DNA from 2 places in the Actinoplanes oblitus genome. Region 1 is predicted to be linked to the other one. Evidence: riboswitches for the same ligand, from Rfam matches in the RefSeq annotation. Region 1 holds a riboswitch; the other holds the start of a gene.
The links. Region 1 has a riboswitch for cyclic di-GMP ahead of Actob_RS03310 (hypothetical protein). Riboswitches for the same ligand answer to the same signal wherever they lie in the genome.
Positions count from the first base shown of each region.

Region 1 (15,521 bases):
TCCGCTCTGCGCGGACAGGCGAGCGTCGACGTTCAGCCGGCCGGGCTTCCCGCGGTACTGCAGCTGGAGGTCGACGAAGTCGGCGAGCTTGCGGTAGATCGGGTCCGGCGAGTAGGCGACCGTGCCGTCGTAGGCGGCCGAACGTTCCACCTCGGCCGAGTACGAGAACCGCATCGACTCGCCGCTCTGGTTGCTGATCGGGGCACTCTGGGTCGCGGGCCGCATCCAGCCGGCCACGCCGAGCAGGAGTCCGGCCGCTCCGCAGAGGGCGGTGAGCGCGGCGGCCGCTCGAAGGATCGGGTGGAGCCGGCTGACCGCCTTGACCACGGCCGCTGCCGCTGCCCAGGAGCCGCCTTGGCGAGACATGCCCTTCACTTTCCTCTTACGACGACCGCGCGGGACGTCCCTGCGGTTCTCGGCAGCGCCCGCCCCGCCTCCGATGACGAGGAAACCGACCATCCCCAGGCTGGTGGGGCTGAGCAGGGGGCGGAGCCAGGTGCCTCCGCGGGGGACATGAAGGACTGCTCGTCCGATCAGTTCCCCGGCGGCCGGCCGGGCCGGGTCGATGAAATCGTTGTTGTCGCCTTGGAAGACGAATCCGGATTCGGCATCGCCACCGATGATGCGGTGCAGCACCTCGACGTCGGCGCTGGCACTATGGTATGCGGCGATCTGGCCGACCTCGTAGGAATCGACCTTTGTGAGGAAGACCAGGTCACCGGCGTGGTACAGGGGTTGCATGCTGACGCCGTGCGTCACGACATAGGAAATGCGATGAGTTCCGATCGCCCATGCGCCGATGGCCGCCATCGCGAGGATGGCGGCCACGGTGAAACGACGCAGCGAAGCGGATATGACGACTCAGTCCCTAGCGCGGTAAGCCGATGTCGGACTCCTCGCCGGCCGGGCCGTGAGGACCACACTCAAGGCTAGATGCGCTAGCGCCGCGCGAAACTCGAATCAGGGGACGGTCACGTTCAGGGCGGTGAGCTGACCGTCGAAGGTTCCCGCGCTGGGCGTGCAGTTCGAGGTGAACGGCGCCTGGTCGGTGTTGGTGCCGGTGCCGGTGATGGCGGTGCAGGTGAAGGTGGCACCGCCGGACGACGGCGTCAAACCGGTCAGGGTCAGGGTGGGCACCTTGCGCACGGTCAGGTCGGCGAAGGTGAGGTCGAGGGCGCTGAGCTTGGTGTTGGCGGTGTCGGACCAGGTGTAGGCGATGGCGTTGATGGTGGCGCCGGTGACGGTCTGGGTCGCCGTGCCGCCGATGAACTTGGTGGCGGTCGCGCCGTTCGAGCCGCCCAGGCCGACACCACCGCCGGCGGTGAAGGCGGTCGTTCCGGCCGCGACCACACCCGCGGCCGCGACGCCACCGATGAGCTGAAGCATTGTGCGCATATCGTTCCCCTGTTCGTCCGGTGGTAGCCCAGCCGACCTCGTGGGTCCTGTGGCTTTGCGTCCCCGGCTCGCACCGGGTTTGCCCTTCTCGCCGAGCGGACTTCGTCATCCCCTGGCGACAGGTTGATTCGGTCGGGGTGGGGACCGGGTGAGGCTTAGCCGTGAGTCTTGCCGGACTGACCTTTTCGGTTCGGTCGCCTTGATGGCAGTTCCGGTGCTATCGGTGAGGCGACGGTTGCGAAAGGCGGCCGGGAACCGGACGTCGACGGCGAACAGGTGCGGCGGACAGCGCGGCAGCCGTCTCGGGACGGCTGCCGCGGGAGTGCTCAGGGCGTACGGAAAACGGGTTCAGAGCTTGTAGAAGGTCACGTAGTGATCCGGGGTGAAATAGGCGACCCGGGTGCTGCGGTTCACCACGATCCGGTACGCGTCGCGCGACGCACCCTGGGCGCGCGAGTACACGTCATATTCGTTGTAGGTGGCCGACGGCAGGTAGCCCTCGCGGTTCTGGAACGTGCCGCCGGTGTAGTTGTAGTTGCCGTACGGCCAGGAGTACCAGCCCTTGCTGGTCGGCCAGCCGAGCGACTGCCAGCCGGTGTACGCGGTGCGCGCGGCCGAGCAGCGGCTGATCGTGCACGACGAGTAGACGGCGGCCTGGGCGGCCGAGGTGTGCGTGGGGGCGACCACGGCCGGGGCGACGAGCGCGGTGCCGGCCAGGCCGAAGACCAGGGCCAGGCTGACTAGCAGCTTGCGGACGCGGGGCAGGGGACGGTTCACGTTCGAACTCCGATGCGTGCGGAGGGGATGGGGCCCGGACACCGGTCATCGTTTCGGTCCGAGCCGTCCCGCGGTACCTCCCGGCCGCATCATTTCATCGGAGTTAACGAATGTTTTACTGGCCCCCGAGCCCGCTCACCCAATCGACATAGTCCGTTTCTGATCCCGGTCGACGGCCCGGTCCGCTGATCGAGGTGGGTTCCACCACGGGCCCCTGCGAGGCGGTGACCGGGCCGGCGTTGAACCCGTCGAACCGCTCGGCGGGCGGCGGCGGGGTCGGGGCCGGTGCCGTGGTGCGCCGGGACCGCCAGCCGCCTCGCCCGCCGGCGGCCGGGGTGGGCTGCTGTCCGGAGAAGCGCGGCGGGTTGCCGGGCGCCGGCGCCTGCGGCGGGGCCTGGACCGGCGCGGGCGCCTGGGGGCGGGCCTGGGCCGGGACCGGCTCGGCGGCGAACGGCGCGCCGGACCGGAACGGGCTGCCGGTGCCGGCCGAGAACGGGTTGTTCGGGGTGCCGGGCACCGCCGGCAGCACGCCGGTGTCGGACGGCCGCAGCTGCTCCGCGGGACGCTGCGCGGCGGCCGCGGCGGCCTGCGCGATCGCCGACTCCACCGGCACGTCCCGCTTCGGCAGCGGTGCGGCGGCCGGTTCGCCGGGCTCGGTGGCCGGCGAGGACGAGGTGGCCGGCACGCCGCGGACGACAGCGGCCAGCACCGAACCGAGCACGCCGGCGCCGCACGCGGTCATCGCCGCCCAGTACGGGTCGGACCGGAACCCGGTGGTGCCCGCTTCCGGGCCGGCGATCAGGTACGCCATGGTCAGCAGCGCCGGACCGGCCAGCCCGGCCAGTCCTACGGCGAGGGTGGGCAGCCTGCGCCCGCGCGCCACCCAGCCGACCACCAGGCCGGCGAGCAGGGCCAGGGTCGGCATGGTCAGGAAGGCGGTGTGCCCGGCCACGGCGGGCGGGATCAGGCTGCCGTTCAGCACGCCCAGCCGGATGGCGATCGGGGTGCGGCCGGGCAGCAGCGACGGGACGATCGAGACCAGCGCGACCACCCACATCAGCACGCTCAGCGTCGCCGCGCTCCACCGGGCCGCCGGCTTGGCGGCAGCGGCCCAGGCGGCGAAGATGCCGGCCGCCGCGCCGAGCCCGACGGCCGCGCCGATCACGAAGACCGGCTGCACCCCGGCGACCTGCGCGGCCCGGGCCGGCTGCATGGTCAGTGGCAGCACGGCCAGCGAGCCGAGTCCGGCCGCGATGCCCATGGCCAGGGCGCCGCCGGGGCCGACCGGGCGGGGGCGCCAGCGCGGGCGCATGCCGGTGCCGACGATCGCGCCGAGCACGGCGGCGGTCGTGGTGATCCAGGCGACCCAGGCGAGCTGTGCGGTCCAGCTGTTACGCGCAGTGACATCGAGAACGCGGTCCAGGCGCACGATGCCGAGTCCGTAGGCGATGCCGAGTTGGCCGGCTCCGATCACCACGGCTGCCGTGGCGGTGGTGGCCAGCAACTTCACCCAGCTCCGAAATGCCATGCCGGGCACGTTACGGAATGCGGTGGCCGGTCCGCCAGTGGGGACTCGGCTTCTTAAGGCAGCCTAAAGTCTGGTTGCTATCAGTCACTCTGCGTCATTTCGGGACGACTCGACGGTGAGTTGCGAGAGATACCCTCCAGAGTGGACACTGTCCGGCACGGACAACGAGTCCGTCGCGTCGTGCTGATCCTTGCGAACGTGAGACCCCTGCTCAGAAGCCGCGATGCGGTCAATGAGCGGGACGGGGCTCTCACATAGTGGTTGGAATCATGATGGTGTTCGGTGGCCGTGGCCGCGCCGGAAGTCGCACATGAGACATTCGTGCACGTCAAAGCGTCTGCGGTGGTATGAGCCGGGTCGCCGGTCCGGTCGCCACTCGGACAGCCGGGTGGTTTCCGGGAGGATCCAGGCTTCCCAAACCGGTCGGGGTTCTGATGAAATCGCCGCCGTGCCGAGTTCGGCACGAACCTTGCTGCGCGCGCCGGACGGGGCCGGCCCGCAGACCTCGAACGGCATCGCGCCGGCGTCCGCGAAGGAGATGTCGTGAGCACGGGATCCTCGGCCCTGGCTGTGCGACGTGGTCCTTTCTCCCGTCTGCGGGACGCCGGCATCCGCACCAAGCTGGCCTTCCTGCTGATCATCCCGATCACGGCGGTGCTGGTGCTGGCCTCGGTGCGCCTGATGGACGTGCGCGGCCGGGCCACCGACGCCGGCCGGGTCGCCGACCTCACCGTGCTCGGCAACGACGTCTCCGAGCTGGCCCGCCTGCTGCACCGGGAGCGGATGGCGGCCGCCGCGTACCTGGCCGCGCCGGACGTGTCGCCGGACGCGTACCGGCAGACGGCCGCCGCTGTCGACGCGCGGGTCCAGACCTTCCGGGCCCACCGCGACCAGGCCGGACAGGTGCCGGCCCGGGTGCGCGACCGGCTCGGGCTGATCCAGGAACGGCTCGACACGCTCGCCGGCACCCGTGACGACGTGTCCGCCCGGCAGAAGCTGACGATGGCCGCCGCGGTCCAGCGGTACAGCAGCATCCTCGAGGGACTGTCCGATTACGACGATTCGCTCAGCCAGGTCGCCGAGCCGGGCGTGGTCGCCGACGGGCTGCGCGCGCTGGCCGCGTTCAGCCGGATCGAGTCGGCCGCCGCCGACCAGGAGGCGGCCGCGTACACGGTCCGGATGACCGGTCTGCTCAGCGGGACCTGGCAGCAGCAGCTGATCGGCGCGCAGGCGGCCCGGCAGGAGGCGCTCGACGACCTCCGGCAGATCGCCACCGCCGAGCAGGCCGGCCTGGTCGAGGGAACCCTGGCGAACGCCGCGGTGGCCCGGGCGGACGGCCTGATCACCCGGCTGACCGGGCCGGCGGCGGTCTCGGACACCGAGCTGACCGAGGCGTACCAGCAGGTTCTCGACCTGCTCCGGGCCACCGGCACCCGGCTGGAGGCGGACGCCGTCCGGGTCTCCCGGGACGACAGCGACAGCACCGCCGAGCGGGCCACCGTCGAGTTCGTGGTGGTGCTGCTGGTCCTGCTCGCCGCGATCGCGCTCGGCGTCTACCTGGCCCGGACCCTGCACCTGTCGGTCCGCCGGTTGCGCGAGGGCGCACTCGCCGTCGCCAACCGGGACCTGCCCGACGCGGTGCACCGGCTGAAGGACGTGGACAGCCTGGACGCGGGCGGCGTCGACCAGATCATCGCGCAGTCCCGGGACCCGATCCGGCTCGCCGACCGGGACGAGTTCGGGCAGGTCGCCGAGGCGTTCAACATGGTGCACCGGGAGGCCATCCGGGTCGCCGCCGAACAGGCCGCGCTGCGGACCAGCGTCTCCGCGATGTTCCTCAGCCTGGCCCGGCGCAGTCAGGCACTGGTCGACCGGATGATCGGCGAGCTGGACCACATCGAGCGTACCGAGGAGGACCCGAAGCGGCTGGCCAAGCTCTTCGACCTGGACCACCTCGCCACCCGGATGCGCCGCAACGACGAGAACCTGCTGGTACTGGCCGGCGCCGACGTGGGCGCCCCGCGCCGCGAGGACGCGCTGCTGATCGACGCGCTCCGGGCCGCTCAGTCCGAGGTGGAGCTTTACCACCGGATCGAGTTCGGCGCCCTGGACGCCGACGTCTCGGTGGTCGCCGCGGCGGTCAACGACGTGGTCCGGCTGCTCGCCGAGCTGCTCGACAACGCCACCCGGTTCTCCCCGCCGACCACCGTGGTGGTGGCGCACGGGCGGCGGTCCGGCGACCACGCGGTGCTGCAGATCGAGGACCGCGGGCTGGGCATCACCCCGGAGCAGCTGGAGCAGATCAACCGGCGGCTGAGCGAGCCGGCCGAGGTGGACGCCAGCGCGTTCCGGCTGATGGGCTTCGCGGTGATCGCCCGGCTGGCGGCCCGGCACGGCATCGGGGTGCGGCTGCTGCCCAGCCGGGAGGGCGGGACGGTCGCCGAGGTGACCCTGCCGGCCGACATCGTGGTGCTGCCCGGTGCGCCGTCCAGCACCGCCGGGCGGGCGGCGAGCTGGACCCGCCCCGGCCCGGCCCCGCAGCCGGTCGGCGGCCGTGCCCCGGAGACCCGCGCGCCGGTGCGGTCCGCGCCGATGCCGGCGCCCGTCTCGCCGCGCTGGGCGCCGCCGGTCGATCCCGGACCGCCCGCCGAGCTGGATCTCCGGCCGACCCCGGACCGCCCGCCGCTGCCCACCCGGGTGCCCAGGCCGCCCACCGCGGAGCCGGACTCCACGCCGCTGTTCGCGCCGGTCTCGGCGCAGCCGGCGCCGGACTCCACGCCGCTGTTCGCGCCGGTCTCGGCGCAGCCGGCGCCGGACTCCACGCCGCTGTTCGCGCCGGTCTCGGCGCAGCCGGCGCCGGACTCCACGCCGCGGTTCCCGCCCGTCTCGGCGCAGCCGGCGCCGGTCTCGGCCCAGCCGGTGCCGATCCGGATGGAGATGCAGCACACCTGGTTCGACGCCGAGATGGAGCTACCGGAGATGCAGGGCATGCCGACCGCCGGTTACGCCCCGGCGCCCGTCTCGGCGGCTCCCGCCGGCCCGCCGCCGGTGGCCCCGGAGCCGGCGGCGCCCGAGCCGGTGGCGGCATCGGCGGTCCCCAGGCCCCGCCCGGCAGCCGACGACGACGAACGCTGGCGGAGCGCGGCCGACGAGGGCTGGGCTCGCGCGATGGCCGCTGCCGCACCCCAGGACGCCGGCACCACCCGCTCCGGTCTGCCGAAACGGATCCCGCAGGCGCAGCTCGTGCCGGGCGGGGTGCGGGACCTGCCGCGGGCACAGCATCGTCGCAGCCCCGACGACGTGCGCGGGCTTCTCGCCGCGTACACCAGCGGGGTGCGGCGCGGGCGGACCGACGGCTCCGTCGACCAGGTTCCTAAGGAGAGCGAACAGTGATCAGGCCCACCATGCAGGACATGGGCTGGCTGCTCAACAACTTCGCCGACAGCATCGCGGGCATCGCGCACGTGGTGGCGGTCTCCGCCGACGGGTTGTTGCTGGCCTGCTCGCGGGATCTGCCACCGGACCGGGCGGACCAGCTGGCCGCCATCACCTCCGGTGTGGTCAGCCTGACCGAGGGGGCGTCCCGGATGTTCACCGCCGGGAAGGTGCAACAGACCATCATCGAAATGGACAGCGGCTATCTTTTCCTGATGTCCATCAGCGACGGTTCGTCGATGGCCGTGCTGGCCGCGCGCAGCTGCGACGTCGGTCAGGTCGGCTACGAGATGGCCCTGCTGGTGGAGCGCGTCGGCGCCGCGTTGTCGCCGGCGGCACGCGAGGCCGTCAGCCACTAGGCGCCGGGGTTGCCGTACCCCGGCGGAGATGAGGTGACCGCGACATGACAGAGCCGCACGATCCCCGGGGGAACCTGGTGCGGCCGTACGCGGTGACCCGCGGCCGGACCGAGCCGATCCGGGACATTCCGATCGAGGCGGTCCTGGTCGCCAGCGCGGCGGCCGTCCAGGAAGCGCGTTTTGCCGGACATGACAAGTACCGCATCGCCGTGCTGTGCGAGCCGAAAGCCCTGTCGCTGGCCGAGCTGGCGGCGCTCACCCGGTTGCCCCTCGGGGTGGCCCGGGTGCTCGTCGCCGACATGGTCACCGAGGGACTGCTCGCGTTGCACAGCGCCGCTCCCCGGAAGGGTTTCACGGAGCGGATGGACCTGCTGGGAAGGGTTTTGAGTGGACTTCGCAAGCTCTGAGCGGGCGGGGGCGCCTCAATCGGAGATCGTCTCGGCGAAAATCGTCGTCGCCGGTGGGTTCGGCGTCGGCAAGACGACGCTGGTCGGTGCGGTCTCCGAGATCGAGCCGCTGACGACCGAGGCGGTGATGACAGCGGCCGGCGCCGGGATCGACGACGCCTCCAAGGTCCCGGAGAAGGGCACCACCACGGTGGCGATGGACTTCGGCCGGATCACCATGGCCGACGACCTGATCCTCTACCTGTTCGGCACGCCCGGTCAGACCCGCTTCTGGTTCATGTGGGACGAGCTGATCCGCGGTGCCGTCGGCGCCGCAGTGATGGTCGACACCCGCCGGCTCACCGACGCGTTCGCGCCGCTCGACTACTTCGAGAACCGGCACCTGCCCTACCTGGTGGCGGTGAACTGCTTCGACGGCGCACCCCGCTATGAGCCGGAGGAGGTGCGCGAGGCGCTCGCCATCCCGGAGCGGGTGCCGCTGGTGATGTGCGACGCCCGGCACCGCGAGTCGGTCAAGTCGGTACTGATCGGCGTCGTCGAGCACGCCATGGCCACCCTGGTCACCGAACACGAACGCGGCATGGTCGTGGGGTGATCGAACGCCGCCGCCAACCGATCCAGCAGGCCGGTAGCCACTGCGGCTGATAGCCAATGCGGCTGATCCGTTGATCGATGCCGCTGATCCGTGGATCGACGGTGTGGGCGATGCGGCGACGCGTAGTCGATATTCGCTGGCACCCTGAAGATCAACTTCAAGATCTTCATTTACGCGGGTCCGCTGTGGTGCGGATCGCATGCTCCCGCGCGGGCCGAGGGCGGCGATCTGGCCGCTGCGCGTCCATGGCGATCGCCGCCCTCTTCACTGTTCGTGGGTGGTCACCGAAACCCCCGTCACCCGCACGTGTTGTCCGTGAGTGGCCGGGCGGGCCGGGGTGGAGTTCCGCGAGCCGCGAGCCGCGAGCCGCGAGCCGCGAGCCGCGAGCCGCGAGCCGCGAGCCGGGGGACGGGGGTTCGGGGGTTCGGGTTGTAGGGGTTCGGGTTCTGGCGGGTCGTGACCACCCGCGGGCGTCGCCCTGGAAGGTCGGGCGTTCGGGACGCGCCAGCGTCCTGCCCGGCCTGGAAGGGTCCCTGGCGGGAGCGGCGATCAGTGATCAGCGCGGGTCCGAGTCAGCAATCTGTTGATCTGGAAGTTGATCTTGATTGGGGTTGGCGCGGGCTTCAGGGGGATGGGCTTCAGGTGGGGATGCGGTAGCCGCGTCTGACTACGGTTTGGATGACGCCGGGGATGGCGGCTCGGAGGCGGGCGACGGCCATTTCGACGGCGTGCTCGTCGGCGTGGCGGGGGAGGGCCTGCAGGAGGGCGGCTCGGGAGAGGACGCGGCCCGGTGAGTTGGCCAGGGCCCGCAGGACGGCCATCGGGGCGGGGGCGAGCTGGCGGAGTTCGCCGTCGACCACCGCGGCGTGGCCGCGCAGGGTGATCGCGTGGCCGTTGACCTGGATGGTGACCGCGCGTGGGGGGAGTTCCTCGACCAGGGTGCGGACCAGGGCGCTGAGCCGGGCGCGGTGCGGGGTGGAGACCGGGACGTCGTGGCGGCGCAGCGGCGCGGCGGTGACCGGGCCCACGCAGGCGGCCAGCACCTCGGTGCGCAACGCGTCGAGCAGCGCGTCGGTGGCCGGGCCGGCGGCGCGCAGCAGGGCGTGGACCGCCGCGGCCGAGGTGAACGTCACGGCGTCGACGAGCCGGCCGGTGATCAGATCCACCAGGCGGTGCAGCGGGGCCGGGTCGACCGGTGGCGCCCAGCGGTAGACCGGCACCTCGATCACCCGGGCGCCGGCCGTCTCCAGCGCCTCGCTGTACTCCGGCTGGCTCTCGCCGTGCAGCTGGAGGGCGACGGTGAGGCCGGCGACGCCGCGGGCGGTCAGGTGCTCGATGATCTCCGCGGAGCCCTCGCCGTCCGGGGTCCACTGGTCCCGCAGGCCGGCGGCCCGGACCGCGGCTTGCGCCTTGGGGCCGCGGGCCACCAGGTAGGCGCGGTTGAGCACGTCGCGCAGCGGCTCAGCCAGGCCCCAGCTCTCGGCGGCCTCGAGCCAGCCGCGCATCCCGATGCCGGTGTTGACCAGCACGATGTCCGGGGGAGTGTCGAGGCAGGCGCGGGTCGCGGCGCGCAGGTCGGCGTCGTCGGCGATCGGGACGATGCGCAGCGCGGGGGCCAGCACGACGCGGGCGCCGCGGCTCTCCAGCAGGCCGGCCAGCTCGTCGCGGCGGCGGTCGGCGGTGACGCCGACGGTGTAACCGGAGAGGGTCGCGGCCGGCTGCGCCAGTACCGGGCGGCGGGCCCCGGGGATCCGGCCCGTCATCAGCGGGTGCTCCCGGTGCCGGTGGACTCTCCCGTGCCGGTGGACGCTCCGGTACCGGACTCTCCGGGGTGGGCGGCGGTCCGATGGCCGGGGGCGTGGTGGCCGGGGGAGTGCGGGACGAGGGCGAGAAGTCGCGGCGTGGCCGGGCGGTCCACCGAAGGGCACGCTCGCGGACCGTCGTCCTCAGCGTGAACCCGCTCCCATGCCACGCTTACGGTCCGCGCCGTACCTCCGTCCGGGGCACGCCGCGACTTCTCCTCACCACTCCGGCGAGCCGGGGTGGTGAACACCGTCAGGTCCGTCCTCAACCCTGACGGTGGTCTCTCCATGGTGCGCCTGACCACACCGCGCCGGCCATCGCCGAGCCGCGTCGTCCGGGGTTCCGCACCGTTGGGCATGTCTGGAAGCGTGCCGGTGGGGAATTTCGGCCGGGCGTCCCTTTTGTTTCGAGCCTGCTAAGAGCCGTCCGGCAGCAGTTGTCGAACCCGCGGCTGGGCTGCTCCAGACACCGAGTATGCTGGATACCGTTTGAGGTCCCGCCTCGGGCCATTCACCCAGGGGCAGCCTGTTTTGACCACGCGCCGCGCGGCCGGGTATTGTTGCCTGCTGTTGTGCGATAGCTGCGAGCGCTCCCCCTGGGGTGTGCTTGAAGTTCGTGTCGACTCCCTGTTCGACATGATCAGCGCGCGCCCCCAGACCGACGACGAGACAAGGTAATTCTGTGCGTACGTACAGCCCGAAGCCGGGTGAGATCGAGCGTCAGTGGCACATTATCGACGCTTCTGACGTCGTTCTGGGCCGCCTGGCTACCCACACCGCGACCCTTCTGCGCGGCAAGCACAAGCCGACGTTCGCCCCGCACGTCGACACCGGCGACTTCGTGGTGATCATCAACGCCGGCAAGGTCGCGCTGACCGGCAACAAGCGGCAGACCAAGGTCGCCTACCGGCACTCCGGCTACCCGGGTGGTCTGAAGCAGGTCGGTTACGAGGAGCTGCTGACCAAGCGCCCCGAGAAGGCGATCGAGCTGGCCGTCAAGGGCATGCTCCCGCACAACAAGCTCGCGCGGCAGATCATCAAGAAGCTGAAGGTCTACCCGGGCGCCGAGCACCCGCACGCCGCTCAGCAGCCGCAGCCGTTCGAAATCAAGCAGATCGCGCAGTGAGCGCGGGAGAAGGCAGCAGCATGACCGACATCATCGAGCCCGAGGCCGTCGAGACCGAGGCTGTCGTCGAGACCGTCGAGGAGCCCGCTGAGACGGTCGTTGTCGTCGAGACGCCCGCGCCGGCTGCGGTCCGCGCGCCGCGTCCGGGCGACCGTCCGGTCCAGACCGTTGGCCGCCGCAAGGAGGCCATCGTCCGGGTGCGCCTCGTCCCCGGCACCGGCAAGATCACCTGCAACGGCCGTGACCTCGAGGAGTACTTCCCGAGCAAGGTTCACCAGCAGCTGATCCGTGAGCCGCTGGGCACCGTCGAGCGCGCCGAGCAGTTCGACGTCTTCGCCAACCTGCGTGGCGGCGGCATCACCGGCCAGGCCGGTGCGCTGCGTCTCGCGATCGCCCGGGCGCTGATCTCCAGCGAGCCCGACGACCGCCCGGCCCTGAAGAAGGCCGGCTTCCTGACCCGTGACGCCCGGGTCAAGGAGAGCAAGAAGTACGGTCTCAAGAAGGCCCGTAAGGCGCCGCAGTACTCGAAGCGCTGATTCTTCACCGACGGCCGAGTGCGCTCCCGGGTTTCCGGGTGCGTGCTCGGCCGTCGTGGTATTTCCCGGCACCACGTGGTTTTCCGGCATCATCCCCTCCCCCCAACTAGCCGTTTCGGTACTCCTGCCCTGGCCGTTTGCTGTTGCACGCTTGAGGGCACGTGTCACCGGCGAAAGGAAGCCGCCATGGGGCGACTCTTCGGCACCGACGGCGTTCGCGGTCTCGCGAACGGCGACCTGCTCACCCCGGAACTCGCCCTGTCGGTCGCTGTCGCGGCCGCCCGGGTTCTGGTCGAGACCGACAGCAGCCATCAGCCGCTCGCGATCGTGGGGCGTGACCCGCGGGCCAGCGGCGAGATGCTGGAGGCTGCCGTCGTCGCCGGCCTGACCAGCGCGGGGGCGAACGTGGTCCGGGTCGGCGTGCTGCCGACGCCCGCGGTCGCGTACCTGGTGGGGCAGACCGGCGCCGACCTGGGTGTGATGCTCTCGGCGTCGCACAACCCCATGCCGGACAACGGCATCAAGCTGTTCGCCGCCGGCGGCACGAAGCTGCCGGACGAGCTCGAGGCGCGCATCGAGAAGGCGATCGAGGACGGGCACGGCCTGATCGGGCGGCCCACCGGCGCCGCCATCGGGCGGGTGCACGACCTGCTGGACGGCGCCGAGCACTACATCAAGCACCTGATCGAGTCGCTCCCGCACCGGCTGGAGGGCATCAAGGTCGTGGTGGACTGCGCGAACGGCGCGGCGAGTGAGGTCGGGCCGGTGGCGTACCGGGAGGCCGGCGCCGAGGTGATCGCGATCCACGCCGAGCCGGACGGCCTGAACATCAACGAGGAGTGCGGCTCCACGCACCTCGACAAGGTGCGCGAGGCGGTCCTGCTGCACGGTGCCGACCTGGGCCTGGCGCACGACGGCGACGCCGACCGCTGCCTGGCCGTCACCGCGTCCGGCGAGGAGGTGGACGGCGACCAGATCATGGCGATCCTGGCGCTGGCCATGCGCGACGCCGGCACGCTCACCGACGACACCCTGGTCGCGACGGTGATGAGCAACCTGGGCCTGCGGATCGCGATGAAGCAGTCCGGGGTCAAGCTGATCGAGACCAAGGTCGGCGACCGGTACGTGCTGGAGCACCTGCAGGCCAACGGCCTGGCCCTGGGCGGCGAGCAGAGCGGGCACATCGTGATGCCGGCCTTCGCCACCACCGGCGACGGCGTGCTGACCGGCCTGCACCTGATGGCGCAGCTCGCGGCGAGCGGCAAGTCGCTCGCCGACCTGGCCGCCGTGGTGCACAAGCTGCCCCAGCAGCTGATCAACGTGAAGGTCGGCAACCGGGAGGCCGGTGCCGCCGCGCCCACGGTGCAGGCCGCGGTGGCGCTGGCCGAGGCGGAGCTCGGCGAGACCGGCCGGGTGCTGCTGCGCCCGTCGGGCACCGAGCCGCTGGTCCGGGTGATGGTCGAGGCCGCGACCGAGGAGCAGGCGCGCGCCGTCGCGTCGCGGATCGCTGACGAGGTGCGGGCGGCGAGCCCGGTCGTCTGACCGTCCCGGCGAGCCGGTCGTCCCGGTCGTTTGGTCTGCTAGGTCGCCCCGGTCGTCTGGTCTGCTAGGTGAGCGCCTTGAGGTGGTCGACAGCTTCGTCGATCACCTCGGGGCGTTTGCAGAAGGCGAACCGGATCAGGTGCCGGCCGGCCTCCCGGTGGTCGTAGAAGACCTGGGTGGGCACCGCCACCACGCCGCCGCGGCCAGGCAGCTCCCGGCAGAACTCGACGCCGTCGGTCCCGCCCAGCGGCCGGATGTCGGCGGTCACGAAGTACGTCCCCTCGGCGTGCAGCACGTCGAATCCGGCCGCGGTCAGCCCGGCCACCAGCCGGTCCCGGTTGGCCCGCAGCCCGGCCGTGAACCCGGTGAAGTACGCGTCGGGCAGGCCCAGGGCGACCGCGACGGCCGGTTGCAGCGGCGCCGCGTTCACGAAGGTCAGGAACTGTTTGACCCGCAGCAGCGCGGACACCAGCCGGGCCGGGCCGGTGGCCCAGCCGACCTTCCACCCGGTGCAGGAGAACGTCTTGCCGGCCGAGGAGATGCGCAGCGTGCGCTCGCTCATGCCGGGCAGACCCGCCAGCGGTACGTGGGTGCCCTCGAAGACCAGATGCTCGTAGACCTCGTCGGTGACCGCGTAGCTGTCGTGCTCCTGGCACAGCTCGGCGATCAGGGCCAGCTCGGCCGGCGTGAACACCTTGCCGGTCGGGTTGTGCGGGGTGTTCAGCAGCACCAGCCGGGTGTGCGGCCCGAACGCGGCGCGCAGCTCGGCCTCGTCGAACGCGTACCGCCCGTCCGGGCCGGGGCGCAGCGTGACCGGCCGCCGGACCGCGCCGGCCAGGGTGATCGAGGCCGCGTACGAGTCGTAGTACGGCTCGAAGCAGACCACCTCGTCGCCCCGCTCGCAGAGCGCCAGGATGGCCGCCGCGACCGCCTCGGTGGCGCCCGCGGTGACCGCGACCTCGGCGTCCGGATCCCGGGTCAGACCCCAGAACCGCTGCTCGTGGGCCGCGATCGCGTGCCGCAGCGCCGGGATGCCGGCCAGCGGTGGATATTGGTTGGCGCCGCCGCGCAGTGCCTCGGCGGCGGCGGCCAGCATCTCGGGCGGCCCGTCGGTGTCCGGGAAGCCCTGCCCGAGGTTCACCGCGCCGGTGCGCAGGGCGAGCGCGGACATCTCGGCGAAGATCGTGGTCCCGAACGGGCGCATCCGTTCGACCAGCGGGTCCGTGCTCACCGGGCTCCTCGGGGGTCGGTCTCGGGTCGGTCTCGTCAGGTCAGTTGAAGACCAGTTTGTTGCAGGTGGCGGTGGCCGCCGGGCCGGACGCGGTGTGCTCGGCGGCGGTCGTGCCGTCCACGGTGACCCGGCAGCTGATGCTGCCGTCCTCCAGCGACTCGCGGATCGCCGTCACCGAGGCGAACGACGCGCCCGCCATGGTCAGCGACAGTTTCCACGGGAGTTTCGTCTGTTTGATCGTTTTGGGCAGGTCGCCGAGCTTCTCGGTGTAGAGAATCGTGGCCGAACCGCTGCCGGTCACCTCGTACTTGACGGTGACCTCCTTGCCGTCGGTGAGCCCCGACACGTCACTCGGCAGGGCGGTCGGCAACGTCGTCGGCAGGGCGTCGGGGAGTTTCTCGGCGGCCTCTTTCGCCTTGTCGGTGGCACGCTGGACGAGCAGCACGCCGGTGGTCACCACGCCGCCGCAGAGCAGCAGGGTGACGGCCAGCACCAGGGCGATCAGCGGGACGTTGCTGCGCCGCGGCGGTGGCGGCGCGGCGTAACCGGGCGGGGCGTAACCCGGCGGCGGCGGGTAGCCCGGCGGTGGGTAGTCGCCCGCGGGCAGCGGGGCGTAGCCCGGCGGGGAGTAGTCGCCCGGGTGGCCGACGGGCGGGAACGCCGAGGTGGGCGGGTAGTCCGGGGACGACTCGTGGGGTGGCAACGAGGCGTGTCCCGCAGTGAACTCCGGCGACCGCGGCTGCTCGCGGTAATCGCTCATCTTCCCCTCCCGGTGGCCGATTGCCGAC
Region 1 covers NZ_CP126980.1:716,154-731,674, forward strand. The annotation lists gene Actob_RS03305 (DUF5305 family protein) at 1-741, opposite strand, end outside; gene Actob_RS03310 (hypothetical protein) at 961-1,395, opposite strand; cyclic di-GMP riboswitch class I at 1,415-1,489, opposite strand; gene Actob_RS03315 (ribonuclease domain-containing protein) at 1,744-2,172, opposite strand; gene Actob_RS03320 (hypothetical protein) at 2,288-3,700, opposite strand; gene Actob_RS03325 (sensor histidine kinase) at 4,244-7,093, shown strand; gene Actob_RS03330 (roadblock/LC7 domain-containing protein) at 7,090-7,494, shown strand; gene Actob_RS03335 (DUF742 domain-containing protein) at 7,539-7,901, shown strand; gene Actob_RS03340 (GTP-binding protein) at 7,882-8,496, shown strand; gene Actob_RS03345 (uroporphyrinogen-III synthase) at 9,135-10,259, opposite strand; gene rplM (50S ribosomal protein L13) at 10,981-11,424, shown strand; gene rpsI (30S ribosomal protein S9) at 11,445-11,960, shown strand; gene glmM (phosphoglucosamine mutase) at 12,147-13,502, shown strand; gene Actob_RS03365 (pyridoxal phosphate-dependent aminotransferase) at 13,567-14,706, opposite strand; gene Actob_RS03370 (MmpS family transport accessory protein) at 14,774-15,493, opposite strand.

Region 2 (15,521 bases), 2.4 Mb from region 1:
GCTGGCGCTGCGCCAGGACGTGCCGCTCTCCTCGCTGCTGCTGGTGATCATCCCGATCCTGATCGCCGTGGTCGCCCTGATCATCAGCCGGATGCGGCCGCTCTTCCGCGGCCTGCAGGTCAAGCTCGACCGGGTGAACCAGGTGATGCGCGAGCAGATCACCGGCATCCGGGTGATCCGCGCGTTCGTCCGCGACGACCGCGAGCGGGCCCGTTACGAGGTGGCCAACGACGACCTGACCCAGGTCTCGCTGAAGGCCGGCAAGATCATGGCGCTGATGTTCCCGACCGTCCTGCTGATCGTGAACCTGTCCAGCGTGGCGGTGCTCTGGTTCGGCGGCCACCGGATCGACGACCAGGCGATGCAGGTCGGCGCGCTCACCGCGTTCCTCAGCTACCTCATGCAGATCCTGATGTCGATCATGATGGCCACCTTCATGTTCATCATGATCCCGCGCGCCGAGGTGTGTGCCGAGCGGATCCAGGAGGTGGTCACCACCGACTCCTCGGTGACGCCGCCCACGGCGCCGGTCACCGAGGTGACCCGGCACGGCGAGTTGGAACTGCGCGATGTCAGCTTCCGCTATCCGGGGGCCGAGGCCGCCGTGCTCTCCGACGTACGCCTGATCGCCCGCCCCCGGGAGGTCACCGCGATCATCGGGTCCACCGGCAGCGGCAAGACCACGCTGCTCAACCTGGTCCCCCGGCTCTTCGACGTGACCGAGGGCTCGGTGCTGGTGGACGGGGTGGACGTGCGCGAGCTCGACCCGGCCCTGCTGTCGCGGATCGTCGGGATCGTGCCGCAGCGGCCGTACCTGTTCACCGGCACGGTCGCCTCCAACCTGCGCTACGGCAACCCGGACGCCACCGACGAGGAGCTCTGGACGGCGCTGGAGATCGCCCAGGGCCGGGAGTTCGTCGAGCGGATGGAGGGACAGCTGGACGCGCCCATCGCGCAGGGCGGCACCAACGTCTCCGGCGGGCAGCGGCAGCGGCTGGCGATCGCCCGCGCGCTGGTGCACCGGCCGGAGATCTATCTCTTCGACGACTCGTTCTCGGCGCTCGACTACGCCACCGACGCGGCGTTGCGAGCGGCGCTGACCGAGCACATCGCCGACGCGACGGTGGTGATCGTGGCGCAACGGGTCAGCACCATCCGGGACGCCGACCGGATCGTCGTGCTGGACGACGGCAGGGTCGTCGGGACCGGGACGCACGAGGAATTGATGGACGGCAACCCGACGTACCGGGAAATTGTTCTTTCTCAGCTCACCGAGCAGGAGGCCAACGCGTGATCGACCGCAGCGCGGCGCGGCAGGGGCCGGCGAAGCTCACGATCGGGGGCCCGGCATGACCGCACCCGACCGCCGCCCGATGGGGCCGGCCGGCGGCCCGCCGGCCGCCCGGATGATGATGGCCGGCGGACCGCCGGAGAAACTGGAGGACTTCAAGGGCTCCACCAAGCGGCTGCTCGGCATGCTGAAGCCGCAGCGCGCGCTGGTCGGGCTGGTGCTCGCGTTCGGCGTGGTCTCGGTCTTCCTGTCGGTGCTCGGGCCGCGACTGCTCGGCAAGGCCACCGACGTGATCTTCGAGGGCGTGGTCGGCAAGATGCTCGGCCAGTCGCTGCCGCCCGGCGCCACCAAGGAGCAGGCCGTCGAGGGGCTGCGCCAGCAGGGTCAGGGCAAGGTCGCCGACATGCTCGCGGCGATGCACGACGTGATCCCGGGCCAGGGCATCGACTTCGACCGGCTGATGCGGGTGCTCGCCTGGGTGGCCGTGGTCTACCTGTTCGCCTGGGTGTTCGGCGTGTGCCAGGGCCGGCTCACCGCGCGGGTGGTGCAGACCGCCGTCTACGACCTGCGCAACCAGGTCGAGGCGAAACTGGCCCGGCTGCCGCTGTCGTACTTCGACAAGCAGCCGCGCGGTGAGGTGCTGAGCCGGGCCACCAACGACACCGACAACATCGCGCAGACCCTGCAGCAGACGTTCGCGCAGCTGACCACGGCGCTGCTGACGGTGGTCGGGGTGCTCGGGATGATGTTCTGGATCTCGCCGTTGCTGGCGCTCATCGCGCTGGTCACCATCCCGGTGTCGTTCTTCCTGACCAAGGCGATCGGCAAGCGGGCACAGCCGCAGTTCGTCGCCCAGTGGAAGACCACCGGCCAGCTCAACGGGCACATCGAGGAGATGTTCACCGGGCACACGCTGGTCAAGGTCTTCGGCCGGCAGCACGAGGCGGAGCAGGCCTTCCGGGAGCACAACGACAAGCTGTACGCGTCCAGCTTCCGCGCCCAGTTCATCTCCGGCCTGATCCAGCCGGCCATGATGTTCATCAGCAACGTGAACTACGTGCTGGTGGCGGTGGTCGGCGGCCTGCGGGTGGCGTCCGGGTCGCTGTCGCTCGGTGACGTGCAGGCGTTCATCCAGTACAGCCGGCAGTTCAGCCAGCCGCTCACCCAGGTGGCCAGCATGGCGAACCTGGTGCAGTCCGGGGTGGCCTCGGCGGAGCGGGTGTTCGCCCTGCTCGACGCGACCGAGCAGTCCCCCGAGCCGGCCGCCGTGGCGATGCCCGCGGTGCGCGGCCGGATCTCCTTCGAGAACGTGTCGTTCCGCTACACCCCGGACAAGCCGCTGATCGAGAACCTGTCGCTGTCGGTGGAGCCGGGCCAGACCGTGGCGATCGTCGGGCCGACCGGGGCGGGCAAGACCACCCTGGTCAACCTGCTGATGCGGTTCTACGACGTGACCGGTGGGCGGATCACCCTGGACGGGGTGGACATCGCCACGATGCCCCGGGAGCAGCTGCGCGAGCAGATCGGGATGGTGCTGCAGGACACCTGGCTGTTCGGCGGGACGATCGCGGAGAACCTGGCGTACGGGGCGGACTCCTTCGACGAGGCGGCGGTCGTCCGGGCTGCCGAGGCGGCCCACGTCGACGGCTTCGTCCGGATGCTTCCGGAGGGCTACGAGACGACCATCGACGAGGAGGGGTCGAACGTCAGTGCCGGGCAGAAGCAGCTGATCACGATCGCCCGGGCGTTCCTGGCCGAGCCCAGCATCCTCATCCTGGACGAGGCGACCAGCTCGGTCGACACCCGTACCGAGGTGCTGATCCAGCGGGCGATGAGCACGCTGCGTACCGGCCGGACCAGCTTCGTCATCGCCCACCGGCTGTCGACGATCCGCGACGCCGACGTGATCCTGGTGATGGAGAACGGCTCGATCGTCGAGCAGGGCACGCACGACCAGCTGATCGAGGCGGACGGGGCGTACGCCCGTCTCTACTCCGCCCAGTTCGCCCAGGCCGTCGCCGAGGTGGACTGACTGAACGCAACGGGGGCGGCCGTCAGGCCGCCCCCGTCGTTTCGGGTCAGGTGGTGCTTACTTGATGGTGATGGTCTTGGTGGCCGAGTAGCCGGACGCGATGCCCGTGCTGCTGTTGCCGGAGACCAGGGCACGCACCGAGACCTTCGTCTTCGACTTGATCGAGACGCTCTTGCGGAAGCCGGTCGAGGTCGTCTTGCCGGAGGCGATGGTGGTCCACTTCTTGCCGACGAGGCGCTGGACGGTGACCGTCTGGCCGGCGGCCTTCGGGTTGCCGTACACGGTCACGCTCAGCTTGCCCTTGGTGGTGCCGAGGGTCAGCGCCGGGCTCTGGGTCAGCTTGACCGTCCGGACCGCCGAGTTGATGTCCTCGGACCGGGCGACGAACGCGTAACCCTGGTCCAGCGACTTGGTGGTGAACTTGAAGCTGCCGCTGCCGTCGGACTTGACCTGCTGCCAGAGGGCCATCTTCGCCGGGTCTGTCGCCGGCAGGGCCGAAGCCCAGATCTCGACCGCCGTGTTCGGCGCGGCCTTACCGGTCAGCGTGATCGCACCCGCGCCCTTGGCCGGCCCGGAGGCGGACAGCGTCGGCGTGACCGGGTTCGACTTGTCGTCGTTCTTGATCGTGACCGTCGAGTCGCCGCTGATGACCGAGGCGCCCAGCGGACCCGGCGAACCGACCCGGACCGAGAAGGCCTCGTCGCCCTCCATCATGTGGTCGTCGATCAGCGGGATCTTGATGCTGGTCTTCATGGTGCCCGGCGGGACCGTCAGCGTGCCCTTGGTCAGCTTGTAGTCCTGGCCGGCCTTGGCCGAGCCATCCGCGGTGTAGTACGGGATGGTGACATCCTGCGTGGTCGAGGTCGCCTCACCGGTGAAGGTCAGGTCGACCGGGACCTCGGCCGTACCAGCCGACTCGTTCACCGACACGTCGGCGATCGACACCGCCGGCGGAAGGTCGAGCGGGTCGTCGATCACCTTCACGTTGACCGAGGACGTGGCGAACCCGGTGAGGTTCGTCGAGATCTCGTTCGCGGTGATGGTGATGTTCTCGGTCGGCTCGTCGATGGTGTCGTCCAGCACCGAGACCACCGGCAGCGACGTGTAGCCACCGGGCATCGCGGCGAACTTGCCGGCCGCCGTGATCAGACCCGATTCACCGGCACGGACCTCGATGTCGGTCGCCGCCAGAGTGGCCGGAACGGTGAAGTCGGTACCCGTGGTGGCCGGGTTGGTAGCGCCACCGCCCACGGTGAAGCCGATGTGGTACGTGTACTGGGACACCCCGACGACGGTGCCGGCCACCCCGACCGTTCCGCCCTCGGTGACGCTGCTCTGCGAGAAGGTGAACTTCGGCTGTGCGTCGTCGTTGCCGATGGTCACCTTGGCCGTGTCCACCGTGTTGTCCGGGTCGGTCGTGGCGTACGTCGACCCGGGCGAGGTGAACGCGATGGTGAACGTCTCGTCCCGCTCGTAGATCTCGTCGCCGTTGATCGGCACCTCGAGGTAACCGACAGTGCTGCCGGCGTTGACCGTCGCACTGCCCGTAGCGGGCGGGTCGTAGTCATTGGTGCCGGTGGTCGACGTGGCGTCGACGGCGGTCCCCGGCGTGATGACGGCGGTGAACGTCGCGTCCGCCGGAGCCGGTGCGTTCAGTTTCACCGGGACACGGGCGACCGTGGTGCCGGAGTTGCCCTCCTGAACCTTGACGTCCTCGGTGGTCCAGGTCGGCGCGGCGTCAGGGTCGTCGTTGATGGTGAAGGTGATGTCACCGAGCGTTGCCGGGTCGGCGACCCCGCTGGTGCTGGTGACCGACAGCTTGAAGGTCTCGTTCGCCTCAGCCACGCGGTCGCCGTTGATGCTGACCGGAATCGCGATCGGGTCGGTGCTGCTGGCCGGCAGCGTGATCGAGCCGGCCTTGCCGATGTAGTCGGTGCCGTTCGTCGCGGTGTCGTCCGTGAAGGTGTAGTTCAGCGTCGCCGGATACGTGGACGAGGCCAGGAATTTGACGTAGATCTTCTTGTCGACCCAGCCGCTGTTTCCCTCGGTCCAGCTCCGCGTCGAGTTGTTGAACGTGTCCGCGGTGCTGTACTGGATGGTCTTGCCGGCCTCCGCGTCCGTGATGGTGCCGTTCGCCGTGGTCTTGGTCCCGAGTGTGACGTTCGCACTGGCTCCGCTGATCGTGGCCTTGACGTTCTCCGGCCCTTCCCAGGTCGTCGTCGGGTTCGCATAGGTCGACACCGGAATGTTGATCAGCTTGGAATACTGGGGGATGGTTTTCGTGCCGTTGACGGTCTGGTAGTCGGCTGAGGTGTCTCCCGCACCCGTCGCGGCCGGAATGCTGCCCGCCGGCGTGTCGGAGGTGGCGAAGGTGAAGGTGGTGTCCTTCTCCGACGCCCCGGAGAGCGAGACCGGGAAGAGCAAGCGGGCGCCCTCGGTTGCCGACGCGGAGTCGGCGATGCTCAGCGTCGGCGTCGCGTCGTTGTCGGTGATGCCGATCTCGACCGAGTCCTGACCGGAGACCATCGCGCCGCCGAGGACCGCCCGGGTGCCACCGGTGTCGGCCGCCACCTTGAAGTACTGGGTGGCCGTCTCGTCAGCGGCGTCGTCGTTGATCGAGACGGTGGTCGAACCGGTCGTCTGGTTGGCCGGAATGGTGATCACCGCGTCCGTGGCGAGCGCCGTGTAGTCCCGGAAGTCACCGCCCGACGACCTGGCCATGTAGTTGGTGTAGTCGCCACCCGCGCCGTGCGAGGAGGTACCCACGTCGGCCGTCTTCAACGGCACGATGACGTCGTGCGGCTGAGGATTCGTCGAGGTGGCCGTGATGGTCACCGTACCGGCGTTCTCGGACACGGTGGTGGCGCCGGACAGCGCGACGTCATTGGTGCTGGTGGCCCAGATCGTGCCTTCCACCGTCTTGGTGCTGGCGTCACCGGTGCTGCCGTTGAGCGCGGTGCCACCCGTGTTCGAGGCGGTGAGCGTGAAGGTCTCATCAGTGGTGTCAGCGTCAGCGCCGGTCGTCAACGTGATCGTCTGCGTACTCGGATTGGCGACGCTCGAGGCCGGGAAGGTGAGGCCGCCAGTCAACGGAGTGTTGACGTAGTCGACGCTTCCGTCAGAGTTCAGGCTGGCACCGCCTGCGGCACGCGAACCTGGAGTACCGGAGCTTCCGGTAAGCGTGAAGGTCGCCGACACGGCACCGGTGTACTTGAACGTGAAGCTGATCTTGCCACCCTCCCACGTGCCAGCATCACTGACAGTAAGGTTGTCGGCGGCTGCGGCATAGGCGGGCGCTCCCACGAACACGACAGGGATGAGGCCAGCCGCAGTGGCGGCCACGGTGGCGAGGACTGTCCGGATCCGCGGTCGTCCCCAGAACGTGAAAGGCACTCGCTCATGCGGCGCCGTTTGGATGGGTCGATGACGCATTCTCTTCCTGTCTCCTTCGGCGGCTGGGCAACCTCCAGCGGGGAGGCCCCTGGCTTTGCGTCCTCGTCACGGGACGAGGTTGCCTTTCGGGTACCGCACCTTGGGCGGTCGGGGTACCGGCCATACCGGCCCTCAGCAGCGCAGACACGGGACCAAGATCCACGTGAGGCGGAGCCATCCGTAATCTAACCGGCATATCGGCCTCTTTTTGGCGGAACGCCTTTTTCCGGCGGAGAAACCTTCACAACACGGAGAGGCGTGCTTGACCGTCCCGGACTCCGGATCCGAGGCGCCGAAATTGCCTCGATCAAGGGGTTATCCGGCATTCACCGCGTTCCCGCGTTCATCGATCAGCCGTAGCGCCCCGTTGTCCGATGCGGCACGCGACGGAAACCTTCCGGACGCCACGGCCTGATGCCCTGAGGGCGATCACCGCGCGTGAGGAAGTGCGCACACGGCTGGTCCGCACGGTGGTCTCGAAGGCCTTCGAGACCACCGTGCGGACCAGCCGGTCACAGCAGACCGTGGCGCATCGCGGTGGTCACGGCGGCGGTGCGGTCGGCGACGTCGAGCTTGTTGAAGACCCGGAGCAGGTGGGTCTTGACGGTGGCTTCCGAGATGAAGAGGCGCTTGCCGATGTCGGCGTTGGTGAGGCCGGCGGAGACCAGCTTCAGGACCTCGGTCTCGCGGGCGGAGAGCGCCGGCGGGGCGGGACTGCGGACCTGGCGGACCAGCATCGACGCGACGCTCGGGGCGAGTACCGTCTCACCGCGCGCGGCAGCCCGGACGGCGTCGGCCAGCTCGGCCGGGGACGCGTCCTTGAGCAGGTATCCGCTGGCGCCGGCCTCGATGGCCCGCAGGATGTCCCGGTCGGACTCGTAGGTGGTCAGGACCATCACCCTGATGTCCCGGTCGGCGGCGAGGATCCGGCCGGTCGCCTCGACGCCGTCGGCACCGGGCATCCGCAGGTCCATCAACACGATGTCGGGGCGCTCGCGCAGCGCCAGCTCGGCGCCCTCGGCGCCGTCGGAGGCCTCGCCGATCACGGTGAGGTCCGGCTCGGCGTCCAGCATGCCGCGCAACCCCATCCGCACCACCGGATGATCGTCGACCAGCAGGATCCGGATCACGCGGAGACCTCCGGAAGACGGGCAGGACGCATCATGCGGAGACCTCCGGAAGACGGGCGGGACGGATCACGCGGACACCTCCGGAAGACGGGCGGGACGGATCACGCGGGGACCTCCAGTTCGACGGTGGTACCGGTGTCGGGGTCGCTGCGGACGGTAAGGGTGCCGCCCACCTGCTCGGCGCGGGCGCGCATCCCGGGCAGCCCGAAACCGCCGCTCGCCGCGGGGTCGAAGCCGACGCCGTCGTCGCGCACCACCACCCGCACCGACGCCGGCGCATACGCGAGCAGCACTGCCACCTCGTTCGCCTTGGCGTGCCGGCGCACGTTCGTCAACGACTCCTGAGCCGCCCGCAGCAGCACCACCTCGACCGCCGTCGGCAGGTCACGCGGCTCCCCGGTGGTCCGGAAATGGGCGGTGACGCCGGTCTCCTCGGTGAATCGGGCGGCCTGGCGGCGTACCGAATCAAGCAGACCGCTCGCCAGAGCGGACGGTGACAGGGCGGCGACGATGGCCCGGCTCTCGGCCAGGTTCTCCCGCGCGGTGCGCACCGCGAGTTCGAGGCGCTCGTCGCGCAGCTCCGGATCGGCCGCCTGGATCAGCGTGATGATGCTGGTGAACCCCTGGGCCAGGGTGTCGTGGATCTCGCCGGCCAGCCGGGTGCGCTCGGCGGTGACCCCGGCCTCGTGGGAGAGTCGCTCCACCTCGGCGCGGCTCGCTTCCAGCTCGGCGATCAGGTTGGCCCGCTCGGTGCTCTGCTGGATCACCCGGACGATCCACAGGCCAAGCCAGATGCCGGAGGCCGCCGAGACGCCGGCGATCGCCAGGTCGGTCCGCACATCGCCGGTGCCGAGAAGCACATCGGCGATCACCGGCACCGCGTTGACCAGGATCACCGCGCCGATCGCGACCTTCAGCGGGGCCATCTGGAAGATCAACGGGATGACGGCGAAGAGCATCCAGGTGGCCGACGGCATCGCGACGATGGCCACCGCGAACAGGGTGATCTGGACGAACAGCGTGACGATCGACGGACCCTCGTCGGCCCGCAGCCGGATCATCCGGCGCCCCACCGCGATGTGCACCAGGGCCATCGCGGTCAGGGCGGCGACGGCGGTGACCCGGCGGGCCGGCGGCGCACTCGCCACGGTGACCACGATCGAGACGACGACCGCGATCACCGCGAAGTAGATATCCCACCACAGTGTGTAATCACTGTGGACGGCCTCCCGCTGGGTCATCGGTCTTTGTCGCTCCACCGGAAGGTCACCAGGCACAGCACCAATCCGATCACACACCAGGCGCCGAGCACCATCGCGATCCGGCCCAGCTCCCAGGACCCGGTCACCTCGAACCGCTTCATGCTGTCCGGCAGGAAGACGTACCGGAAGCCCTGCGCCATCCACTTGATCGGGAAGAACGAGGCAACGGTGATCAGCCAGGACGGCAGCACGGTGATCGGGGTGATGAAGACACCGGAGATGAACTGGAGGAACACCACCGGGACGTTGAGGATCGCGCCGGCGCTGCGGGCGTGCCTGACGATCGCGCTGACCGCGATGCCGAGCAGCGTGCAGGCGGTCACCGACAGCACGAAGAGCCAGGCGAAGGTGGCCCAGTGGGCGGCGTCCGGCAGCGGCATGTCGAAGACCAGCCGCCCGACCAGGATCAGCAGCGCCGCCTCGGACACCGCCAGGACCAGGACCAGCAGGAGCTTGCCGACCAGGTACGACACGATCGGCAGCGGGGTGCCACGGAGGCGCTTGAGCGTACCGTCCTCCCGGTCCATCGCCAGGCCCGCGCCCATCGTGACGAACCCGGTGGTGAGGATGCCGTACGCGATCATGCTGGCCGCGTAGACCTGGCTGGCGCTCACCCCGGTGTCCTCGTAGGAGTCGCCGAAGATGGTGCCGAACAGCAGCAGGAGCATCGCCGGGAAGAGGAAGGTGAAGATCACCGAGGTGCGGTCGCGGAGGAACTGCAGGAGCTCCACGTGGCCGCGGGCCAGGCTCATCGAGGCGGTGCCCGCACTCCGGACGGGGCTGGTGGCGGTCATCGGTTGGCTCCGATCAGGGTCAGGTAGGTGTCCTCGAGGGTGGGCCGGGTGATCGTCAGGGTGCGCAGGTCGATGCCGTCGGCGACCAGCTTGCGGATCAGGTCGCTGGGATCGGTGTGCTGTTCGGTACGGGTACGCCCGCCCTCCTGCCAGGACACCTTGGCACCCGCCGCCGCCCGTCCGCCGAGCGTGGCCGGGGTGCCCTCGGCGACGATCCGGCCGTCGGCGAGCACCGCCAGCCGGTCGGCGAGCGCCTCCGCCTCGTCCAGGTAGTGCGTGGTGAGCAGGATCGTGGTGCCGTCGCCGGCCAGGGTGCGGATCAGCTCCCAGAACTGCCGGCGCGCCTCCGGGTCGAAACCGGTGGTCGGCTCGTCCAGGAAGAGCAGCTCGGGCCGCCCGACGATGCCCAGCGCCACGTCCACGCGACGCCGCTGGCCACCGGAGAGCGTACGGATCTTGCTGCTCTTCTTGGCCGTCAGGCCGACCAGCTCGATCACCTCGTCGGCCGGGCGCGGCTCGGGGTAGAAGCCAGCCACGTGCCGGACCATCTCGGTGACGGTCAGGTCGGCGGCGTCGTTGGCGTCCTGCAGCACGATGCCGATCCGGGTCCGCCAGGCCCGCCCGGCACTGCCCGGGTCCTCGCCGAGCACCCGGACGTCGCCGGAGGTACGGCGCCGGTGGCCCTCCAGGATCTCGACGCTCGTGGTCTTGCCGGCGCCGTTCGGGCCGAGCAGCGCGAAGATCTCACCGCGGGCGACGACGAGGTCGATGCCCGCGACGGCTTCCTTGTCCCTGTAGGTCTTCCGTAGACCGGTTACCTCGATGGCTTCCATGCCGACGATCGTCGCCGCCCGGGCTGCCCCGGCGCGACGACCGCGCGGCTGTCACCGGTTGTCCACCGGTCGATGGACAGCCTTTTCTACTCCCACCGGAAATTCCGGGCGGCGGCGGTCAGCCAGACCACCGCCCAAAGGCCCAGCGCCAGCCAGATCGAGAGCGGGATGCTGCCACCGTTCAGCAGGGTGTCCCGCAGCGCCTCGGCGTGCGCGGCGAGCGGCAGCAGGAACCAGCCGGCCGTGCCCAGGTCCGGTGCGGCGAACATGATCCCGCCGGCCGAGAGCATCAGCACGTAGATCAGGGTGGCCGCGCCGGTCGTCGTCTCCGGCTTGAGCACGCTGGCCAGCAGCAGCGCGAGCCCGCTGTAGCCGGCCGCGGCCAGCACCGTCACCCCGGCGGCCGGCAGGATCTCGCCCAGCTCCGGCCGCCAGCCGACCAGCACACCGACCAGTCCCAGGAAGAGCACCTGGAGCACGATCTGCACCAGGACCGCCGCGGTCTTGGCGAGCAGCAGGCCGGGGCGGGTGAGCGGGGAGGCGCCGAGCCTTTTCAGCACGCCGTAACCGCGCTCGTAACCGGTGGTGATCGCCTGGCCGGTGAACGCGGTGGACATCACGGTCAGCGCGAGCACCCCGGGCACCACGAAACCCAGCCGGTCGTCGGTGGGCAGGTTGGTGGCATGCGTCAGACCCGCGCCGAGCAGGACCAGCAACGGTACGCCCATGGCCAGCACCACCGCCTCGCCGCGGCGGGCGGTGAGCAGCAGCTCCATCCGGATCTGCTTGCCGAGGATGGTACGCATCGGGGCCCGGCCGGGCGCCGGCGTGAAGGTTCCGGCGCTCATTTGGCGACTCCAACGGTGTTCTGCGAGGTCAGGGAGAGGTAGACGTCCTCGAGGGTGCGGCGGCGGCTGCTCACCGCCGTCACCTGCGCCTCCGCGGCGGCGAACCAGCCGAGCACGTCGGCGAGGGCCCGGGTGTCCAGCGCGCCGGTGATCGCGTACTCCCCCGGCGAGGTCTCGGTGACCTCGTGCCGGGCCGCCAGCCCGGCCAGGTCCAGCCCCGGATCGGCACGGACCTCGAGCAGGTCGATGCCGGCCGCGGCGGTCAGCTCGGCGGGCGTGCCGGTGGCGGCCACCCGGCCGGATCGCATGATCACCACGTCGTCGGCGAGACGCTCGGCCTCGTCCAGCAGGTGCGTGGTGAGCAGGACGGAGACGCCGTCGGCGCGCAGCTCCTCGATCAGCTGCCAGGTGGTGTGCCGGGCCTCGGTGTCCATGCCGGCCGTCGGCTCGTCGAGGAAGACCAGCTCCGGACGGCCGACCAGGGCGACAGCGAGGCTGAGCCGCTGCTGCTCGCCACCGGAGAGCCGGCGGAACCGGGTCTTCTCGAATCTCCGCAGCCCGAGACGGTCCAGCAGCATCTCGGGGTCCAGCGGATTCGCCGCGAAGGAGGCGAACAGGCGCAGGATCTCACCGGCCGCGGCCCACGGGTAGACGCCGCCGGACTGCAGCATGATGCCCAGGCGCGGCATCAGCGCGTCGTGCTCGGCGACCGGGTCCATCCCGAGGATCCGGGCGGTGCCGGCGTCCGGTTTCCGGAAGCCCTCGCAAACCTGCAGCAGGCTGGTCTTGCCGGCGCCGTTGTGCCCGAGCAGGGCGAGCACCCGCCCGCGCGGGGCGCTGAGCGACACCCCGTCGACGGCCGTCGTGTCGCCGTAACGCACCACGACGTCTCGTACCTCAACCGCGGCCACGTCGCCACCCACCATGAGTTCCGCCCATCCGATCCGCCTCCGGCCACCATACGGCGGCTTTCCCGGGTCCCGGTCCGGGGCAGGCCCGGGATGGTCTCCCTCACTGCCCACCCCTGGCACCGAGCCTCCCGCCGCCACCACGGCGCCGCCTCCTCCCGCGGGCCGTTCCGCTCCTACTCGCGGCCGGTAGGGTTCCCGGCATGGCGGACCAGACCCGGGTCGTGGAGATCTACACCGACGGCGCCTGCGTGCCCAATCCCGGCCCCGGCGGCTGGGGCGCGGTACTGCGCTGGGGCACCGCGGAGAAGGACCTGTGCGGCGGCGAGGCCACCCCGACCACCAACAACCGGATGGAGCTGACCGCCCCGATCCGCGCCCTGGAGACGCTGAACCGGGCACCGCTGGTCGTCGACATCTACACCGACAGCGTCTACGTCCGCGACGGCATCACCAAGTGGATCCGCGGCTGGCGCGCCAACGGCTGGCGGACCGCGGCCCGCCAGCCGGTCAAGAACGTCGACCTGTGGCAGCGCCTGGACGCCGCGGTCGGCAGGCACGAGGTCCGCTGGCACTGGGTGAAGGGCCACGCCGGCCACCCGGAGAACGAGCGCGCCGACCGCCTGGCCGCCCGGGGCCTGCAGGAAGCCCTCGCCGCCGCCGGCCTCTGACTCGCCGCGGCCTCGTCAGCCGTCCCCGGCCGGCGCGCGCCGCGCGAGCGCGGCGAGCGTGCGCAGGAACGCCTCCCGATCGGCTGCCGGCAGGTCGCCCAGCAGCGCGTCCTCGGCCGACCGGATCTCCGCCCGCACCGCCCGGTGCAGCGCCCGGCCCGGCTCGCTGAGCCCGAGCAGCCGCACCCGCCGGTCGGCCGGATCCGGCTCCCGCTCGATGAGCGCACGTTCCTGCAGGTCGTCGAGGATCGGGATGAGCCGCGTCTTGTCCGCGCCGATGCTCGCCGCCAGCGCCGCCTGCGTCCGCACCGACCCGCCGGCCAGCGCGCTCAGCACGACGTAGCCCCACATCGTCACCCCATGCCGCGCCAGGATCGGCTGCTCCATAGCGATCAGCCGCCGGCCCAGCCGCCCCACCATCGTCCCGAGATCGTCCCGCTCCACCAGCGCAGCTTGTCACGCCCACCGGCCCGCACCGCCGCGCCGCCTCCCACCGGCTCACCCGGCCCGGTCGTCCCCTTGACTAATCATAAGCGGAAGCAGATCGTAGGCATATGCATATGATTACCGAGGACCTCCGCCCGCTCCACGCCGCGGCGGTCCGCGCCACCGTCGGCCTGGTCGCCCGGGCCACCCCGGCCGACCTGGCGAAACCCACCCCGTGCGCCGGCTGGGACCTGGCCGCCCTGCTGTCCCACATGACCGTCCAGCACCACGGCTTCGCCGCGGCGGCCCGCGGCCGCGGTGCCGACGAGACCTGCTGGGTGCCGGCGCCGCTCGGCACCGACTTCCCCTCCCGGTACGCCGACGCCGTCACCGACGTCCTGGCGGCCTTCGCCGAACCCGGCGTCCTGGACCGCCCGTTCGTCCTCCCCGAGTTCGGCACCGACCGCCCCTTCCCCGGCCGCCTGGCGCTCGCCTTCCACCTGGTCGACTACGTGGTCCACGGCTGGGATGTCGCGCGTTCCCTGGGCCTGCCCTACCAGCCGGCCCCGGAGATCCTGGCCGCCACCCTCCCGATCGCCCGGGCCGTTCCGGACGACGCGAACCGCCTGGCCCCCGGCGCCGCCTTCGCCCCGGCCCACCCGGTCCCGCCCGGCACCGATCCGCTCACCGAGATCCTGCTGCTCCTCGGCCGCCGCCCCGGACCGGGCCGCGTTCCGGAGCCCGGCCGGGCCGCGGCGTGACCGGGAGCACGGCTGGCACCCGGCCGGACTCGGCAACCCCGGCCTAACGGCGGATGAACTGGTCGGCGGCCAGGGCCAGGTCGGCCTGCAGCGCCCGGGTGTCGCGGCGGGTGGCGTACGCGGTGAGGGCGGCGTTTATCGCGTTCTGCCAGGGCTGGGAGCAGGCCGACCCGTGGGCACACGACGGAACCTGAGTGGCGGACTTCCAGTCGGCCATCGCGGACTGCTGGTAGGGGGAGAACCCGGTGGACGGCACGTCGGTCCGCGCCGGGATCGAGCCCTTGGCGGCGTTGAAGTCGCGCTGGCCGGCGGCCGAGCCCACGGTCTTGAGCCAGCACTCGGTGCCGGTCAGGTTCAGCGTGCCGGTGGCCATCGTGAACGCGTCGGCGAGCCACTGGAACGTGCCGCCGTTACCGGGGAAGGTGAACCAGCCGTACCCCGCGAGGCCCTTGGCCGCCAGGTCGGCCGCCTCCCAGTCGCCCATCAGCTGGTAACCGGCCTTGCCGTCGATCAGCAGCCGCTCGGCCTGCGGCCAGTCGAGGCTGTCGCGGTCCGCGTTGCCGAAGCTCAGCAGGCGGGCGAAGTCGCCGACCGCCCGGGTCACCGGGGCGCCGGTCCAGGCGGTCTCGCCGGTGAACAGGCCGGCGAACCCACCGGCGCCCAGGTCGCTGATCAGGACCGCCTCCAGCAGCATCAGCTGGGTCCAGTCCCGGCCGAGGGCCAGCGGCGCCTCGACACCCGCCGCCCGCAGTTTCGCCAGGTCGCCCAGGAAGGCGCGCAGATCCTTCGGCGGGGTGGCGGCGAGACCCGCCCGGGCCAGCACCGCCGGATTGGTCCAGACGACGTTGGCGCGGTGGATGTTGGCCGGGACCGAATAGATCTTCCCGTGGACCGTGAGGTCGTCGACCAGGCCGGCGGGGAACGCGGCCCGCAGCCCCCACGCGTCGTAGTAGGCGGTCAGGTCCTGCACCTGGCCGGCGTCGATGTAATCGGTCAGCTCGGCGCCGGCGTGCGCCTGGAACGTGTCCGGCGGGTCCCGGCGGGCGATCCGCCGGGTCAGCTCCTGCTTGGCGTTGACCCCGGCGCCACCGGCCACCGCGCCGTTCTCGAAGCGCTGGCCCGGGCAGTCCGCG
Region 2 covers NZ_CP126980.1:8,082,797-8,098,317, forward strand. The annotation lists gene Actob_RS35895 (ABC transporter ATP-binding protein) at 1-1,294, shown strand, start outside; gene Actob_RS35900 (ABC transporter ATP-binding protein) at 1,350-3,323, shown strand; gene Actob_RS35905 (Calx-beta domain-containing protein) at 3,381-6,350, opposite strand; cyclic di-GMP riboswitch class I at 6,771-6,849, opposite strand; gene Actob_RS35910 (response regulator) at 7,268-7,885, opposite strand; gene Actob_RS35915 (sensor histidine kinase) at 7,987-9,126, opposite strand; gene Actob_RS35920 (ABC transporter permease) at 9,123-9,941, opposite strand; gene Actob_RS35925 (ABC transporter ATP-binding protein) at 9,938-10,774, opposite strand; gene Actob_RS35930 (ABC transporter permease) at 10,861-11,622, opposite strand; gene Actob_RS35935 (ABC transporter ATP-binding protein) at 11,619-12,533, opposite strand; gene rnhA (ribonuclease HI) at 12,734-13,201, shown strand; gene Actob_RS35945 (MarR family winged helix-turn-helix transcriptional regulator) at 13,217-13,645, opposite strand; gene Actob_RS35950 (TIGR03086 family metal-binding protein) at 13,756-14,388, shown strand; gene Actob_RS35955 (ABC transporter substrate-binding protein) at 14,432-15,521, opposite strand, start outside.
Region 2: another riboswitch for cyclic di-GMP. It lies ahead of Actob_RS35905 (Calx-beta domain-containing protein); the one in region 1 lies ahead of Actob_RS03310 (hypothetical protein).